Regions from separate parts of the Janibacter sp. RAF52 genome, predicted to be linked through region 1. Evidence: riboswitches for the same ligand, from Rfam matches in the RefSeq annotation. Region 1 holds a riboswitch; the other holds the start of a gene.
The links. A riboswitch is a leader RNA that binds a small molecule or an ion and turns the genes downstream of it on or off. The one in region 1 is predicted to bind FMN.
Positions count from the first base shown of each region.

Region 2: another riboswitch for FMN. It lies ahead of pnuC (nicotinamide riboside transporter PnuC); the one in region 1 lies ahead of ribD (bifunctional diaminohydroxyphosphoribosylaminopyrimidine deaminase/5-amino-6-(5-phosphoribosylamino)uracil reductase RibD).

Region 1 is NZ_JBFRDY010000008.1:24,278-31,980, forward strand. Features, by position in the region: gene AB4Y78_RS11485 (esterase/lipase family protein) at 1-927, opposite strand; gene sucC (ADP-forming succinate--CoA ligase subunit beta) at 1,094-2,275, shown strand; gene sucD (succinate--CoA ligase subunit alpha) at 2,294-3,184, shown strand; gene AB4Y78_RS11500 (lysozyme) at 3,363-4,181, shown strand; FMN riboswitch at 4,273-4,402, shown strand; gene ribD (bifunctional diaminohydroxyphosphoribosylaminopyrimidine deaminase/5-amino-6-(5-phosphoribosylamino)uracil reductase RibD) at 4,548-5,627, shown strand; gene AB4Y78_RS11510 (riboflavin synthase) at 5,627-6,238, shown strand; gene AB4Y78_RS11515 (bifunctional 3,4-dihydroxy-2-butanone-4-phosphate synthase/GTP cyclohydrolase II) at 6,235-7,482, shown strand; gene ribH (6,7-dimethyl-8-ribityllumazine synthase) at 7,479-7,703, shown strand, end outside.
Region 2 is NZ_JBFRDY010000003.1:373,628-381,330, forward strand. Features, by position in the region: gene AB4Y78_RS06300 (hypothetical protein) at 54-620, shown strand; gene AB4Y78_RS06305 (PH domain-containing protein) at 607-1,041, opposite strand; gene hisG (ATP phosphoribosyltransferase) at 1,029-1,868, opposite strand; gene AB4Y78_RS06315 (phosphoribosyl-ATP diphosphatase) at 1,879-2,142, opposite strand; gene pnuC (nicotinamide riboside transporter PnuC) at 2,175-2,867, opposite strand; FMN riboswitch at 2,883-3,013, opposite strand; gene rpe (ribulose-phosphate 3-epimerase) at 3,438-4,094, opposite strand; gene AB4Y78_RS06330 (VOC family protein) at 4,116-4,499, opposite strand; gene AB4Y78_RS06335 (RsmB/NOP family class I SAM-dependent RNA methyltransferase) at 4,501-6,015, opposite strand; gene fmt (methionyl-tRNA formyltransferase) at 6,012-6,944, opposite strand; gene AB4Y78_RS06345 (primosome assembly protein PriA) at 6,991-7,703, opposite strand, start outside.

The DNA of each region.
Region 1 (7,703 bases):
TCAGGCCTGACGCGAGGTGATGTCGGTCACCGAGGCGGTCGGTGCGCCCTCGCTGTCGATCTGCGTCAGGCGGGTCGCGATCTCGTGCACGACGCTCGGCAGGATCGGCAGGGACAGGTGGCCCACGCCGTGCATGCGGATGTTGGTCGTCGCCACCCCATCCTGGTGGAGCGAGGCGTTGACCGCGGGCACGACCGCCTCGTCGGTGTCCGACCAGATGGCGATGACCCGGGTGCGGCAGCCGGGCGCGGGCTGGTTGAGCTCCTGCATCAGCCCGCTGCCGGGCCGCAGCTGTCGGGTGAGCGACGTCGGCAGCAGGTAGGCGGCGAGGGTGCCGGTGTGCGGCGAGCCGAGCGTCGCGAGCGTGTGGACCCGCTCGTCACCACCGAGGCGGGTGACGTAGTAGCGGGCGACGACGCCACCGAGGCTGTGGGCGACGATGTGGATCCGCTCGTAGCCCGTCTCCTCGACGATCGCCTCGACCTCCTCGGCGAGCTGGGCCGCGGCGGTCCGCACGTCGCGGGTGCGCACCGAGTAGTTCATGGCGAAGACGCGGCTGAAGCCGCGCCGCAGCAGTCCGCGTCGCATGAGCGTGAAGATCGAGTGGTTGTCGGCCAGGCCGTGCAGCAGCAGGATCGGCGTCCCGACCTCCGTGACGGCGTTGACGAGCATGCCCCGCTGCACGGGGTTGAGGTGCTCGACGCGATAGCCGTGCCGGGGGCTGCCACGCCGCGGGGCCCGGGCACCGAAGGGGTAGAGCGAGATGTGTGTCGTCGCCCAGACGACCTCGACCGCGGCGAAGACCGCCGCCTGGACGGAGGCCATGCTGCGCACGTGGTCGCAGACTCCGGCACGCAGGCTCGGCGCCACCGTGGCCGGAGCCTCGGCCGGGGCGCTCGTCGCCGCGGAGCTGGTCTGGGGAGACATGGTGACCCGAGAGTAACTCCGAAGGGGGAGCGTGGGGGAAGGGCCGTGACGACACTGTGATGACGCGGCCGGCGAGCCCCCCGGTGGACCGGACGTGCTCGGTGCCGGCGCGGGGGATAGTCTCGACCCGCACCCCGTTACCACAGCAGAGGACGGAATCAACCTCGTGGATCTCTTCGAGTACCAAGCACGCGACGTGTTCGAGAAGCATGGTGTCCCGGTTCTTGCCGGCGCCGTCGCCACCACCCCGCAGGAGGCTCGAGCAGCCGCCGAGACCATCGGCCAGAAGAGCGGCGGTGTCACCGTCGTCAAGGCCCAGGTCAAGACGGGTGGCCGCGGCAAGGCCGGCGGCGTCAAGGTCGCCAAGACCCCGGAGGAGGCCGAGGCGCACGCCGAGGCCATCCTGGGCATGGACATCAAGGGCCACACGGTCCACCAGGTCATGATCGCCCAGGGCGCCCAGATCGCCGAGGAGTACTACTTCTCCATCCTGCTCGACCGGGCCAACCGGACCTACCTCGCCATGTGCTCCAAGGAGGGCGGCATGGACATCGAGCAGCTCGCCGTCGAGCGCCCCGAGGCCCTCGCCCGCATCGCGGTCGACCCCAATGTCGGCATCGACGATGCCAAGGCCACCGAGATCGTCCAGGCTGCTGGCTTCGACGAGGCCGACCAGGCCAAGATCGCCGACGTCCTCAAGACCCTCTGGGTCGTCTACCGCGACGAGGACGCCACGCTCGTCGAGGTCAACCCGCTCGTCAAGACCGAGCAGGGCGACATCGTCGCCCTCGACGGCAAGGTGACCCTCGACGGCAACGCGGACTTCCGCCAGCCCGGTCACGCCGAGCTCGAGGACAAGGCCGCGGCCGACCCGCTCGAGGCCAAGGCCAAGGGCCTGGGCCTCAACTACGTCAAGCTCGACGGCAACGTCGGCATCATCGGCAACGGCGCCGGACTCGTCATGAGCACCCTCGACGTCGTCGCCTACGCCGGTGAGGACTTCACCGGTGGCGCGGCCAAGCCGGCCAACTTCCTCGACATCGGTGGTGGCGCCTCGGCCGAGGTCATGGCCAACGGCCTCGACGTCATCCTCGGCGACGAGCAGGTCAAGTCCGTCTTCGTCAACGTCTTCGGTGGCATCACCGCGTGCGACGCGGTCGCGGACGGCATCGTCGGCGCCCTGAAGACCCTCGGCGACTCGGCGAGCAAGCCGCTGGTCGTGCGCCTGGACGGCAACAACGTCGACGAGGGCCGTCGCATCCTCGCCGAGTTCAACCACCCGCTCGTGACCGTCGAGGCCACCATGGACGGCGCCGCCCGCAAGGCCGCCGAGCTGGCCGCGAAGTAAAGGACGACTGAAACAGACATGGCAATCTTCCTCACCGCTGACTCCAAGGTCATCGTCCAGGGCATGACCGGCTCGGAGGGCATGAAGCACACGACGCGCATGCTCGCCTCGGGCACCAACGTCGTGGGCGGCGTCAACCCCAAGAAGGCCGGCCAGAGCGTCGACTTCCCCGACGGCCAGTCCGTCCCCGTCTTCGGCTCCGTCGCCGACGCGATCAAGGAGACGGGCGCCGACGTGTCCGTCGTCTTCGTGCCGCCGGCCTTCGCCAAGTCCGCCGTCATCGAGGCCATCGACGCCGAGATCGGTCTCGCCGTCGTCATCACCGAGGGCATCCCCGTCAAGGACACCGCGGAGTTCTACAACTACTCCGTCGGCAAGGCCACGCGGATCATCGGCCCCAACTGCCCCGGCCTCATCAGCCCCGGCAAGTCCAATGCCGGCATCATCCCGGCCGACATCGCCGGTTCCGGCCGGATCGGTCTCGTGTCCAAGTCGGGCACGCTGACCTACCAGATGATGTACGAGCTGCGTGAGTTCGGCTTCTCCACCGGTGTCGGCATCGGCGGCGACCCGATCATCGGGACGACGCACATCGACTGCCTCGAGGCCTTCGAGGCCGACCCCGAGACCGACGCGATCGTCATGATCGGCGAGATCGGTGGCGACGCAGAGGAGCGTGCGGCGGCCTACATCAAGGAGCACGTCACCAAGCCGGTCGTCGGCTACGTCGCGGGCTTCACCGCCCCGGAGGGCAAGACCATGGGCCACGCCGGCGCCATCGTCTCCGGCTCCTCCGGTACGGCCGCGGCCAAGAAGGAGGCCCTCGAGGCCGCTGGCGTCAAGGTCGGCAAGACGCCGTCCGAGACGGCCGACCTCATGCGCGAGATCATGCAGGGCCTGTCCAAGTAGTCCCGGACATCCCACGCGTGAAGGGGGACGACGACCACGGGTCGTCGTCCCCCTTCGCCATGTCCTGACGAAGACCTGACGAAGTCGGGAGACGCCCGTGGGGTCCTCGTCATCTTGACGTCCTAGCGTGCCAAAGGCCCTGCCCAGGGGCCACCACCCCTGCACGAGGAGATCTCGCATGTCCCGGACCACGATGCTGGCCGCCGGTGCGCTCGCCGCCGCCGGCCTGCTCATGTCGACAGGTGCCCAGGCGGCGCCCGCCACGCCCGAGCCCACCCCGCAGGCCGAGGCGGCCGGCATCACCGAGCCGGGCGAGGCGGCGATGGGCTGGCGGCAGCGCGACGTCCGGACCCGCTCCCAGGTCACGGCCGCCGTGCCCGCCGGGGTCCCCGGCATCGACGTCTCCAACTGGCAGGGCCAGGTCGACTGGGCCGGTCAGTGGGGTGCCGGCAAGCGCTTCGCCTACGTCAAGGCGACGGAGGGCACGACGTACACGAGCCCCTCCTTCGGCCACCAGTACACCGGCTCCTACGCCCAGGGCTTCATCCGCGGCGCCTACCACTTCGCGCTGCCCGACAGCTCGAGCGGGACGACCCAGGCCAACCACTTCGTCGACCACGGTGGCGGCTGGAGCGCCGACGGCAAGACCCTGCCCGGCGCCCTCGACATGGAGTGGAACCCCTACGGCGCCACCTGCTACGGCAAGACGCAGACGCAGATGCGCACCTGGATCAACGACTTCCTCACCCAGTACAGGTCGCGCACGGGCCGCTACCCGGTCATCTACACGGCGACGAGCTGGTGGACGCAGTGCGTCGGCAGCGACACGACGATCCCGACGAAGTCACCGCTGTGGATCGCTCGCTACTCGTCGACGCGGGGCACCCTGCCGACCGGTTGGCCCACGCACACCTTCTGGCAGTACAGCGACACCCCGATCGACCAGAACGTGTGGAACGGCACCCTCGAGCGCCTGCGGTACTTCGCCGCGAACTGATCACCGACGGGCGGGGCGGTGCCGTGTGGCGAGACGCACGGTGCCGCCCCGCTTGCGTGCGAGTACGCTCGGTGTCGTACGAGTCAGTCGTACGCGTGCTCCGGGGTCGGTGTAATTCCGAGCCGGCGGTGACAGTCCGCGAGCCCGTCCTCTCGAGGCCGGGTTGAGCTGGTGGAACTCCAGCACCGACGGTGAAAGTCCGGATGGGAGGCAGCACGCGGCGGCGCGGTCGTGCCGCGCGTGGTGACTCATCGCGGCCGACGTCACCGGGTCTCCCGGTGCTTCGCGCACGCCGTCACGCCCTTGGCGTGCCTCCCTGCACCCCGTGGTCCGCGTCGGACCACGGAGAGGCAGATGCAGGGACCGATGACCACCGAGCAGGCGATGGCGCGTGCCGTCGACCTGGCGGCCCGCGGTCTGGGACACACGGCCCCCAACCCCGTCGTCGGGTGCGTCGTGCTCGACGCCGGCGGCGCACCGGTCGGCGAAGGGTGGCACGCCCGGGCCGGCGGCCCCCACGCCGAGGTCGTCGCGCTGGCCGCCGCGGGAGAGGCCGCGCGCGGGGGCACGGCGGTCGTCACCCTCGAGCCCTGCCGCCACACCGGCCGGACCGGCCCGTGCACCGCAGCCCTGCTCGACGCCGGCATCGCCCGGGTGGTCGTCGCGGCGCCGGACCCCACCGCAGCTGCTGGTGGGGGAGCGGACCTGCTGCGGGACCACGGGATCGAGGTCGTCGAAGGTGTCGGGCGAGAGGCCGCCACCCACGTCAACCGGGCCTGGCTGCACGCCGTGAGGACCGGACGTCCGTACGTCACGTGGAAACTCGCGAGCACCCTCGACGGGCGCACCGCCGCCACCGACGGGACGAGTCGCTGGATCACCGGGCCCACGGCCCGCGAGGCGGTGCACCGGCTGCGCGCGGAGCGTGACGCGGTCCTCGTGGGGGCCGGCACCCTGCGTGCCGACGACCCGCACCTGGCCGTGCGCGGGGTCGAGGGCGCGACCCAGCCGCTGCGGGTCGTCGCCGACACCCGCGCCGAGATCGAGCCGACCGCCCGTGTCCTCGACGACGCGGCCCCGACCCTCGTCGCGGTCGCCGAGGGAGCCGACACGGCGCGACTGACCGACGCGGGGGTCGACGTGCTCGCTCTACCCGTGGGGGAGCGCGGCATCGACCCCGCGGCGCTCCTCGGCGGGCTCCACGCGCGGGGCGTGCGCTCCGTGCTGCTCGAGGGCGGCGCCCGTCTCGCGGCCTCCTTCGTCGCGGCCGACCTCGTCGACGAGGTCGTCGCCCACTTCGCGCCGGCACTGCTCGGGGCCGGCGCGCCGGTCCTCGGGGACGCCGGCATCACCACCATGACCGAGGCGCTGCGCCTCACCACCACCGACGTCACGCGGCTCGGCGACGACATCGCCGTCACGGCCGCCGTGAGGAGGGAGCACTGATGTTCACCGGGATCGTCGAAGAGCTCGGGGAGGTGGTCGCCATCGCGCCGGGGGAGGAGTCCAGCCGGATCACGGTGCGCGGCGCCGTCACCACCACCGAGGCCGCCCACGGGGCGTCGATCGCCGTCAACGGCGCGTGCCTCACCGTCACCGACCACGAGCCGCAGGGGGGAGAGGTCACCTTCGACGTCATGGCGGAGAGCCTGCGGCGCTCCGCCCTGGGCGATCTGGTCGTCGGCGACGCGGTCAACCTCGAGCGCGCCATGGTCCTCGGGGCCCGTCTGGACGGGCACCTCGTGCAGGGGCACGTCGACGGCACGGCGACGATCCTCGAGCGGCGGCCGGGCGATGCCTGGGAGGAGGTGCGCCTCTCCCTCGCGCCGGAGCTGGCTCCCTTCGTCGTGGACAAGGGCTCGATCTGCCTCGACGGGGTGAGCCTGACCCTGACCCGGGTCGGCGACGACCACGTCGAGGTCGCCCTCATCCCCACGACGCTGCAGCTGACCACCCTGGGGCGCAAGGGCGTCGGTGACCGGGTCAACGTCGAGGTCGACGTCCTCGGCAAGTACGTGCAGCGCCTGCTCACCCTCGACACCCAGGACCCGCGATGACCCACGACGAGACCCTGCTCGACCCGATCGAGAGCGCGATCGAGGCGATCGCCGACGGTCGGCCCGTGCTCGTCGTCGACGACGCCGACCGGGAAAACGAGGGCGACATCATCTTCGCCGCCGACGCGGCCACCGACGAGCTCATGGGCCTGACGGTGCACCTGGGCAGCGGGGTCATCTGCGTGGCGATGACCGGCGGTGACCTCGACCGGCTCGCGCTGCCCCCGATGACGGCCATCAACGAGGACGCCAAGGGCACCGCCTACTCCGTCTCGGTCGACGCCCGCGAGGGAGTGACGACGGGCATCAGCGCCGCCGACCGCGCGCTGACCGCCCGCCTGCTCGCCGACCCGGCGACGGGGCGGGAGGACCTCGCCCGTCCGGGGCACGTCTTCCCCCTGCGTGCCCGGGACGGCGGCGTCCTCGTGCGGCGCGGCCACACAGAGGCGGCGGTCGACCTGTGCCGGCTGGCCGGTCGGACCCCGGCCGGCGTCATCTGCGAAGTCGTCGAGGAGGACGGCTCGATGTCGCGCCTGCCGCAGCTGCGCCGCCTCGCCGACGAGCGGGGCTGGCCCCTCGTGAGCATCGCCGACCTCGTCGACCTGCGGCGCCGCTCGGAGGCCCTCGTCGACCGGGTCGTCTCGACCCGACTGCCCACGGCCGCAGGCGAGTTCACCGCGCACGGCTACCGCAGCCAGGTCGACGGCAGCGAGCACGTCGCCCTCGTCCACGGCGACGTCTCCGCGGACGTCCCGCTCGTGCGGGTGCACAGCGAGTGCCTGACGGGGGACGTCTTCGGATCGCTGCGGTGCGACTGCGGGCCGCAGCTCGAGGCGGCCCAGGCGGCCGTCGTCAAGGCCGGCGCGGGGGTCGTCGTCTACGTCCGCGGGCACGAAGGGCGCGGCATCGGCCTCGTCGACAAGCTGCGGGCCTACGCCGCCCAGGACGAGGGGGCCGACACCGTCGACGCCAATGCCGACCTGGGTCTGCCGGTCGACGCCCGTGACTACACGCACGCCGCGCAGGTCCTGCGCGACCTGGGCATCACGCGCGCGCGCCTGCTGAGCAACAACCCGGCGAAGGTCGCGGCGCTCACCGCGCTCGGGGTCGAGGTCGTCGAGCGGGTGCCGCTGCCGCCGAGCGTCACGAGCGACAACCTGCACTACCTGCGCACCAAGCGCGACCGGATGGGACACGACCTGCCGTGGCTGCCGGACCACCACGACGAAGGGAGCACGCGATGAGCGGGCACGGAGCACCGACGATGGCGATCGAGGGCGCGGACGGGCTGCGGGCAGCCGTCGTCGCGTCGAGCTGGCACACCGAGGTGATGGACGGGCTGCTCGCGGGGGCGGTCACCACCCTCGCCGAGGCGGGCATCGAGGCGGAGGTCGTCCGGGTCGCGGGGAGCTTCGAGCTGCCCGTCGTCGCGGCCCAGCTCGCCCGCACCCACGACCTGGTCGTG
Region 2 (7,703 bases), on a different contig from region 1:
GAGGACCGCCGCCGGCCACGTGGTGGGCCCGGCCGGCCGCTACGCTCCGTGCGGTGTCCGCCCTTCGCCAGGTCCTCGACCATGCCGCCACCGCACCACCGTCGTGCGGCCGGGTGCACGTCGTGGCCATCGACGGCCGCAGCGGCTCGGGCAAGACCTCGCTCGGGCGCCGGGTCGCCACCGCGTGGGGCGCACCGCTGGTGTCGATGGACTCGATCTACCCCGGCTGGTCGGGGCTCGCGGCCGGCACCGACCTGCTCGTCGAGCACGTCCTCGAGCCACTCTCCCGCGGCGCCGGGCCCGTCGTCCCGACATGGGACTGGCTCGCCGACCGGCCCGGACCGGCGCTGCCCCTGACCGTAGATGACCGACTCGTCGTCGAGGGCTGCGGCGCGAGCGTGGGGGCGGCTGCCCCCTTCGCCGGGACGCGGGTGTGGCTCGACGCGCCCGCCGGGCTGCGTCGGGAGCGTGCCATCGCCCGGGATGGTGCGCTCTTCGCGGGCCACTGGGACATGTGGGCCGCCCAGGAGGAGGCCGTCTTCGGGGCCGACGGGACCTCGTCGCGGGCACACCTGGTCCTGGGCGGAGCGGACCCGTCCGACGAGGTCAGCGACCGATGAGGTCGGCCAGCCGCTGAGCCTCGTCGACGGACTGCGGCCCGTCGGAGCGTTGGATCGCCATGACGGCGACGTCGAGATCGTCACCGAGGTCGATGCGCGGCCACGGCATCCCCTGCGAGAAGCGGACCGCGGTCATGGACTCCCAGGGGACGAGCTCCCCCGGGCCGAGGTTGCGGACGTACAGACCCTCGGCGGTCGGGCGGGCGTGGATCGTCGCGAAGCGACTCATGAAGACCGCCACCGCGACCCCGATGCCCGCGCAGGTCAGCCGGTCCATGATCCCGAAGCGCTCCGGCAGGGACGCCGCCAGGGCGATGGCCCCGACGAGCGTCACGACGCCGATGACGGCCGAGACGACCCGCCCACGGCGGGGCCGGAAGGCGGCAGCGGTGGCGCGGTCGGGCGCGGTCACAGCCGGCACGCGCTGATCTCGGTGACGAGGATGGCGCGGGCACCGAGGTCGTAGAGCTCGTCCATGATCCGGTTGGTCCGCGCGCGCGGGACCATCGAGCGCACCGCGCACCACCGCTCGTCGTGCAGGGTGCTGACCGTCGGCGACTCGAGACCGGGCGTCAGCTGCACCGCCTGCTCGACGAGCTCGGCCGGGCAGTCGTAGTCGAGGAGCACGTACTCACGGGCGGTGACGACTCCGGTCAGGCGGCGGTGGAGGACGTCGATGCCCGACTCGCTGGCGTCGCTGCGGCGGATGAGCACGGCCTCGCTGCGCAGGATCGGTTCGCCGAAGACCTCTAGGCCCTGCTGCCGCAGGGTCGTCCCGGTCTCGACGACGTCGGCGATGGCATCGGCGACCCCGAGGGTGATCGCGGTCTCGACGGCGCCGTCCAGGCGCACGACGTCCGCGGTGATCCCCTGCGCCGCGAGGTGGTCACGCACGAGGCCGGCATAGGACGTGGCGACCCGACGGCCGCCGAGGTCGGCGGCTCCGCTCGCCTCGCCGGGGCGCCCGGCGAAACGGAAGGTCGAGCCACCGAAGCCCAGACCCATGACCTCGGTCGCGGTCGAGCCGGAGTCGAGCAGCAGGTCGCGGCCGGTGATGCCGGCGTCGACCTGTCCCTTGCCGACGTAGAGCGCGACGTCGCGGGGGCGCAGGTAGAAGAACTCGACGTCGTTGTCCGGGTCGGCGACGATGAGCTCCTTGCTGTCGCGGCGGACCCGGTAGCCCGCCTCGCGGAGCATCTCGACGGCAGGTTCGGACAGGGAGCCCTTGTTGGGCACGGCGATGCGCACAGCGGTCCTCTCAGAGGTGGGTGTAGACGTCGTCGACGGTGAGCCCGCCGTCGATCATGAGCACCTGCAGGTGGTAGAGCAGCTGACTGATCTCCTCGGCCAGCTCCTCCTTGCTCTCGTACTCGGCGGCCATCCACACCTCGGCGGCCTCCTCGACGATCTTCTTGCCGATCGCATGGGTCCCGGCATCGAGCTGCGCCACGGTGCCCGAGCCCGCGGGCCGCTCTGCGGCCTTGCGGGAGAGTTCGTCGAAGAGGGTCTCGAAGGTCTTCACGGGAGACCAGCCTAGTTCGCCGCAGGCCGCAGCTAGTTCGCGGGTTCAGCGTCCGGACGCTCGCTGCGCGAGGCGCGCAGCCACACGACGAAGCCGTAGAGGACGAAGGCGGCGTACACGGCGTAGAGCACCGCCGTCGGCAGGTAGCCGCTGTGCCACAGCAGGGGCACGCCGACGAGGTCGACCCCGATCCAGATGAGCCAGAACTCGTTCCAGCCGCGCGCCATGGCGTAGGTCGCGAGCAGGGAGCCCATGAAGATCCAGGCGTCCGCGACGTGGTACCAGCGCGGGGCGGGCCAACCGGCACCGAGCATCGTGAAGACCTGCTGGGCGACGGCCACGCCGAGCACCATGGTGACCACGAGCCCCGCGCGCTCGCCCCAACTGGCCCAGCGGGGGGTGATCGCGTGGGCGTCACCCGTGTGCTGCTCGCGCTTGACCTGCCGCCAGCGCCACCACCCGTAGAGCGAGGTGATGATGAAGAAGATCTGCCGGGCCGACTGCCCGAAGAGGGGCGCCTTGTCGTCGACTCCCATCGTGATGCCGATGTAGACGAAGAAGAGGATGACGTTGCCGACGATCCCGATGGGCCAGGCCCACACCTTGCGGAGCATCCCCCCGACGGCGGAAGCCAGGCCGAAGCCGATGCCGATGACCTCCATGAGGGAGAGCCGGTAGCCGGCGATGTCGACGCCGGCCGCGTAGATCCATTCGATGATGGACATGGGTGATCCGATCCGCACGCGCCGCTCTCGTCCGGACTGTCACCGTCGGCCCCGGGGTTCTTGACCGGAGTTCACCGCCTGCCGGAGCAGTCGGGTCGCGGGCTCTCACCGCCGGTGCGGATTTTCACCGCGTCACGTGGCACGTGCACGACCATTGTGCGAAGGGAGCCCACCGCTCGGCAATTCGGTGGCCGCGTGAGTCGGGCCGTGGATCTGCCGGCCGCACCTCATGCGGGTGGTCGCGGACGCGGTGCAGCTGCTGTGCGCTGCTCGACAACGAGGTCGCCGACCGGCTGGTGTACGACGAGGAGGGGTCCTCCTTCGTCCCGGGGCGCGGGTACCCGCAGGCTCACGACGTCGCGCTCGACGTGGCCACGGGCATCTGCGTCGAGATCCACGCCGTATAGCGACGAGCTCTTCGTCGAGCGCGGCCGCTGGCTATCTCGCGCCGCAGGGCTTCGGAGGCGCGGGGGGACTAGGTGGCACCGACGCTCCCAACTGCGCAGAGCCCTGCCCGTCCACCGCCGTCCGCTCCACCACCCGAGTGACGGTTGCGGGCCGGACACCAGGTCAGTGCTGGTGCCCCCGGGCGAGCTCGCGCAGCTCGTCGACGGCGGCGGCGGCCGACTCGGCGCCGTAGACGGCGGACCCCGCGACGAAGACGTCGGCACCCGCCTCGGCGCACTGCTCGATGGTCTTCGCCGAGACGCCCCCGTCGACCTGCACCCAGATGTCGCCGCCGTGCCTGCGCACGGCCTCACGCACCTGCGCGACCTTGGGCATCTGGTCGGCCATGAAGGACTGCCCGCCGAAACCCGGCTCGACGGTCATGACGAGCACCATGTCGAGCTCGGGCAGCAGTTCCTCGTAGGGCGCGAAGGGGGTCCCCGGCTTGATCGCCATCGACGCACGCGCCCCCTGGGCCCGGATGTCGCGGGCGAGCGTCACCGGGTCCGCGGCGGCCTCGATGTGGAAGGTGACGCTCTGGGCACCGGCCTCGGCGTACGGCGGGGCCCACCGGTCGGGGTCCTCGATCATCAGGTGGCAGTCGATCGGGATCGGGCTCACCTTGAGCAGCGACTCGACGATCGGCAGGCCGAGGGTGAGGTTGGGGACGAAGTGGGCGTCCATGACGTCGACGTGCGCCCAGTCGGCGTTGCCGATCGCGCCCAGCTCGGACTCGAGGTTGGCGAAGTCTGCGGACAGGATGCTCGGGGAGATCTGCACGGGGGTCCTCGTGGTGGTGGGTCAGGCCTGGTGGATGGACAGGATGTTGCCGACGCCGTCCTCGATCTGGAAGTGCAGTCCGATGACGTCCTGGGTCAGCTCTTCGCGGACGACGACGTCGCCACGGTCACGCAGCCGGTGGTACTCGCGCTCGACGTCGTCGACGGCGAGCATGAGCGCGGCGAGCCCGGCGCGCAGCTGGTGCTCGGACCAGGCCCGGGTCGCGTCGTCCTCGATCGGCTCGAGGTTGATCTGCGCACCCATCTCCCACCCGCTGCTCGGGCCGAGGATGCACAGGTCGTGCGCGGGCACGACGAGGACCTCGCGCAGCCCGAGCACCTGCGTGTAGAAGGCGTGGGCCCGCCGGACGTCGGTGACGTGGAGACCGGTGACGAGGACGCGCACGTCAGGCCCGCTTGCGCAGCATCGCGAGGAACATGCCGTCGGTGCCGTGCACGTGCGGCCACAGCTGCGCGTGCGGGCCGTCGCCGAGGCCGGTCAGCTCGGCACGCGCCGTGCCGGCGAGCAGCTCCCGGGCGTCGAGCACCTCGACGTCGTCGCGCTTCTTGAGCACGTCGCGGACGACGAAGGTCGTCTCCGACAGGTGCGGGCTGCACGTCGCGTAGGCGATGACGCCGCCGGGACGGGTCGCCTCGATGCCGGCACGCAGGAGGTCCCGCTGGAGCGGACCCAGCCCGGCGAGGTCACCGGGCTGACGGCGCCACCTGGCCTCGGGCCGGCGGCGCAGCGCCCCCAGGCCGGTGCACGGGGCGTCGACGAGCACCCGGTCGTAAGTCTCGGGCTCGTCGGTGCCGACCTCACGCCCGTCACCGGTCCGCACGACGATCTCGCGGCCGGCCCCACCGGCAGCGGCGAGCGCCGGGCGCAGGCTCTGCCGCACCAGCTCGGTGCGGTGCTCGCTCACCTCGTTGGCGACGAGGTCGGCTCCCTGCCGCAGCGCGAGGGCGGCGAGCAGGCCGGCCTTGCCGCCGGGGCCGGCGCACAGGTCGAGCCACCGCTCCGGTGCGCCGTCGTCGCGCGGGGTGACCGGCGCGGCAGCCAGGGCCAGGGCGAGCAGCTGGCTCCCTTCGTCCTGGACGGCCGCACGGCCCTCGCGGACGGCGTCGAGATCACCGGGCGCGCCGGACTCCAGCTCTACGGCGAAGGGGGACCACCGCCCGGGCTGCGCACCTGCGGCGAGCAGCTCGTCGACCTCGGCGAGTCCGGGGCGGGCGACGAGCGAGACGTCGGCCGGCACGTTGTGCGCGGCGAGCAGTTCCTCGACCACGGCGTCCGCGCTGTCGGGGGTCGTCATCCCGTGACCGATGAGGGCCTGCCGCAGCGTCTTGACGACCCACACGGGGTGCGACTGGGCGATGGCCAGCCGCTCGGCGACCGGCTCGGCCGGGACGACGACCTCGAGCCACTCGTCGCGGCTGCGCTCGCCGATGCGCCGCATGACGGCGTTGACGAGACCGGCGGCCCCCTGACCGGCGACCGATCGGGCCAGCGCCACCGACTGGTCGGCGGCGGCGTGCTCGGGCACCCGCATGCCGAGCACCTGGTGGGCGCCCATGCGCAGCACGTCGAGGACTCCCCCGTCGAGCTTGCCGACCGGACGCTGCGCCGCGTCGGCGATGATCGCGTCGTAGAGCCCCTGCATCCGCAGGGTGCCGTACGTGAGCTCGGTGGCGAAGCCGGCGTCGCGGCCACTCAGGCGCGCTCGCCGCAGGGCCCGGGGCAGCTCGAGGTTGGCGTAGGCACCGTCGTGGGAGACAGCCCGCAACACACCCAGAGCGGTGCTGCGCGGCAGGTCGCCCTGACGGGAGCGTGCCGAGGGTGCAGTCCGGGACTTCTGGCGGGGCCCGCGGTGGCCACCCTGGCCGCGCTGCCCGCGCCCGCCCTCTCGTCGCTCGCTCATGCCGACTCCTCCCCGAGGCGCTCGCCGTCGTCGATCCGTACCCCGCGGGCCCAGTCGGCCGCCGGCATGGGCTTCTTGCCCAGGGGCGTCACCTCGCCGAGCCGGACTGCCCGGTCGGCGGTCCCCACGAGGACCTCGCGCTTGCGGGCCTCGATGGTGCCGGCGGGCAGGCTCTCGTCGGTGACCGTCACGGGTCCGACCTTGAGCCGCTCCCCACGGAAGGTCGTCCAGGCGCCCGGCGCCGGCGTGCACCCGCGCACGAGCCGGTCGACGGCCAGGGCCGGGTGGGTGAAGTCGATCCGGGCGTCGTCCACGGTGAGCTTCGCGGCGTGGCTGATGCCGTCGCCCGACTGCGCCTGCGGCTCGAGATCGCCGGAGGCGATGCCGTCCATCGTCGCGACGAGCAGAGGTGCGCCGGCATCGGCGAGCCGGTCGAGGAGGGTCCCGGAGGTGTCGTCGGGGCGGATCCGCTCGGTCATCGTGCCGAAGACCGGTCCGGTGTCGAGGCCGGTCTCGATGAGGAAGGTGCTGGCGCCGGTGATCTCGTCGCCGGCGATGAGGGCGCGCTGCGCGGGAGCCGCGCCACGCCATGCGGGCAGCAGCGAGAAGTGCAGGTTGACCCAGCCGTGGGTCGGGATGTCGAGGACCTCGGCGGGCAGCAGGGCCCCGTAGGCGACGACCGGGCAGCAGTCGGGCGCGAGCTCGGTGAGCCGCGCGACGAAGTCCTCGTCGGTCGGCCTGGTCGGCGTGAGCACCTCGAGGCCGGCCTCCTCGGCGACGACCCGGACCGGGGAGGGCTCGAGGCGCCGGCCCCGCCCGACCCGGGCATCGGGCCGGGTGACGACGGCGACGACCTCGTGGTCGGAGTCGAGCAGGGCACGGAGGGAGGGGACGGCGACCTCGGGGGTCCCGGCAAAGATCAGTCGCACCCGGCGCAGTCTAGATGCCCGGCCGCGCCCGTCCATCTCGCCCGGCTCACCCCGGGGTGAGGTGCCCGACCTTGACCGACGTCAGCTCGCTCGCCTTGCGGGCGCTCTCCCCCGCGCGCACGTCCTTGAGCGCCGCCGCGACGAGTGGTCCGTCGGCGAAGGACGCGGTGATGACGAGCCGGCGCCGGTCCCCTGACCCGGTGACCGGCAGCGGGCCGAGCAGCTGGGCGGCAGGCGCTGCGGCCCGGACCGCGTGCTCGATTGGCTCGATGCGGCGGCGGTCGGTCACCACCTCGGCGGTCCACGTCGTCGGCGGCAGCGACAGCTCCGCCCGCTCGGCGATCTCGCGGGCCGCAAACCATTCGGGGTCCCAGCGCACGAGGGCCTCGACGGCCGGGATCGTCGCGTGCGTCGGCGCTCCGCAGAGCACGACGACCCCGCCGTCGGTCCACGGACGGGCCAGTGCCGCGGCCGTGACCCAGCGGCGCACCGCCTCCTCCCCCGCTCGCAGGTCGGGTCGGTCGAGGCTGGCCCAGGCGTCGAGCAGCAGCACGGCGGTGTACCCCCCGTCGGCGACGGGCTCCGCTCCGGGCGTGGCGACAACGATGGCGGGCTCGGCGCCGACCCCCTCCTGCACCTCCCCTGCGCCCGAGGTGATGACCCGGGTACCGGGGAAGGACCGTCCGATCTCCTCCGCCGTCCGCCGGGCACCGATGATCCCGGCGCGCAGCCGGTCGCCGTCGCAGTGCGGGCACTCGA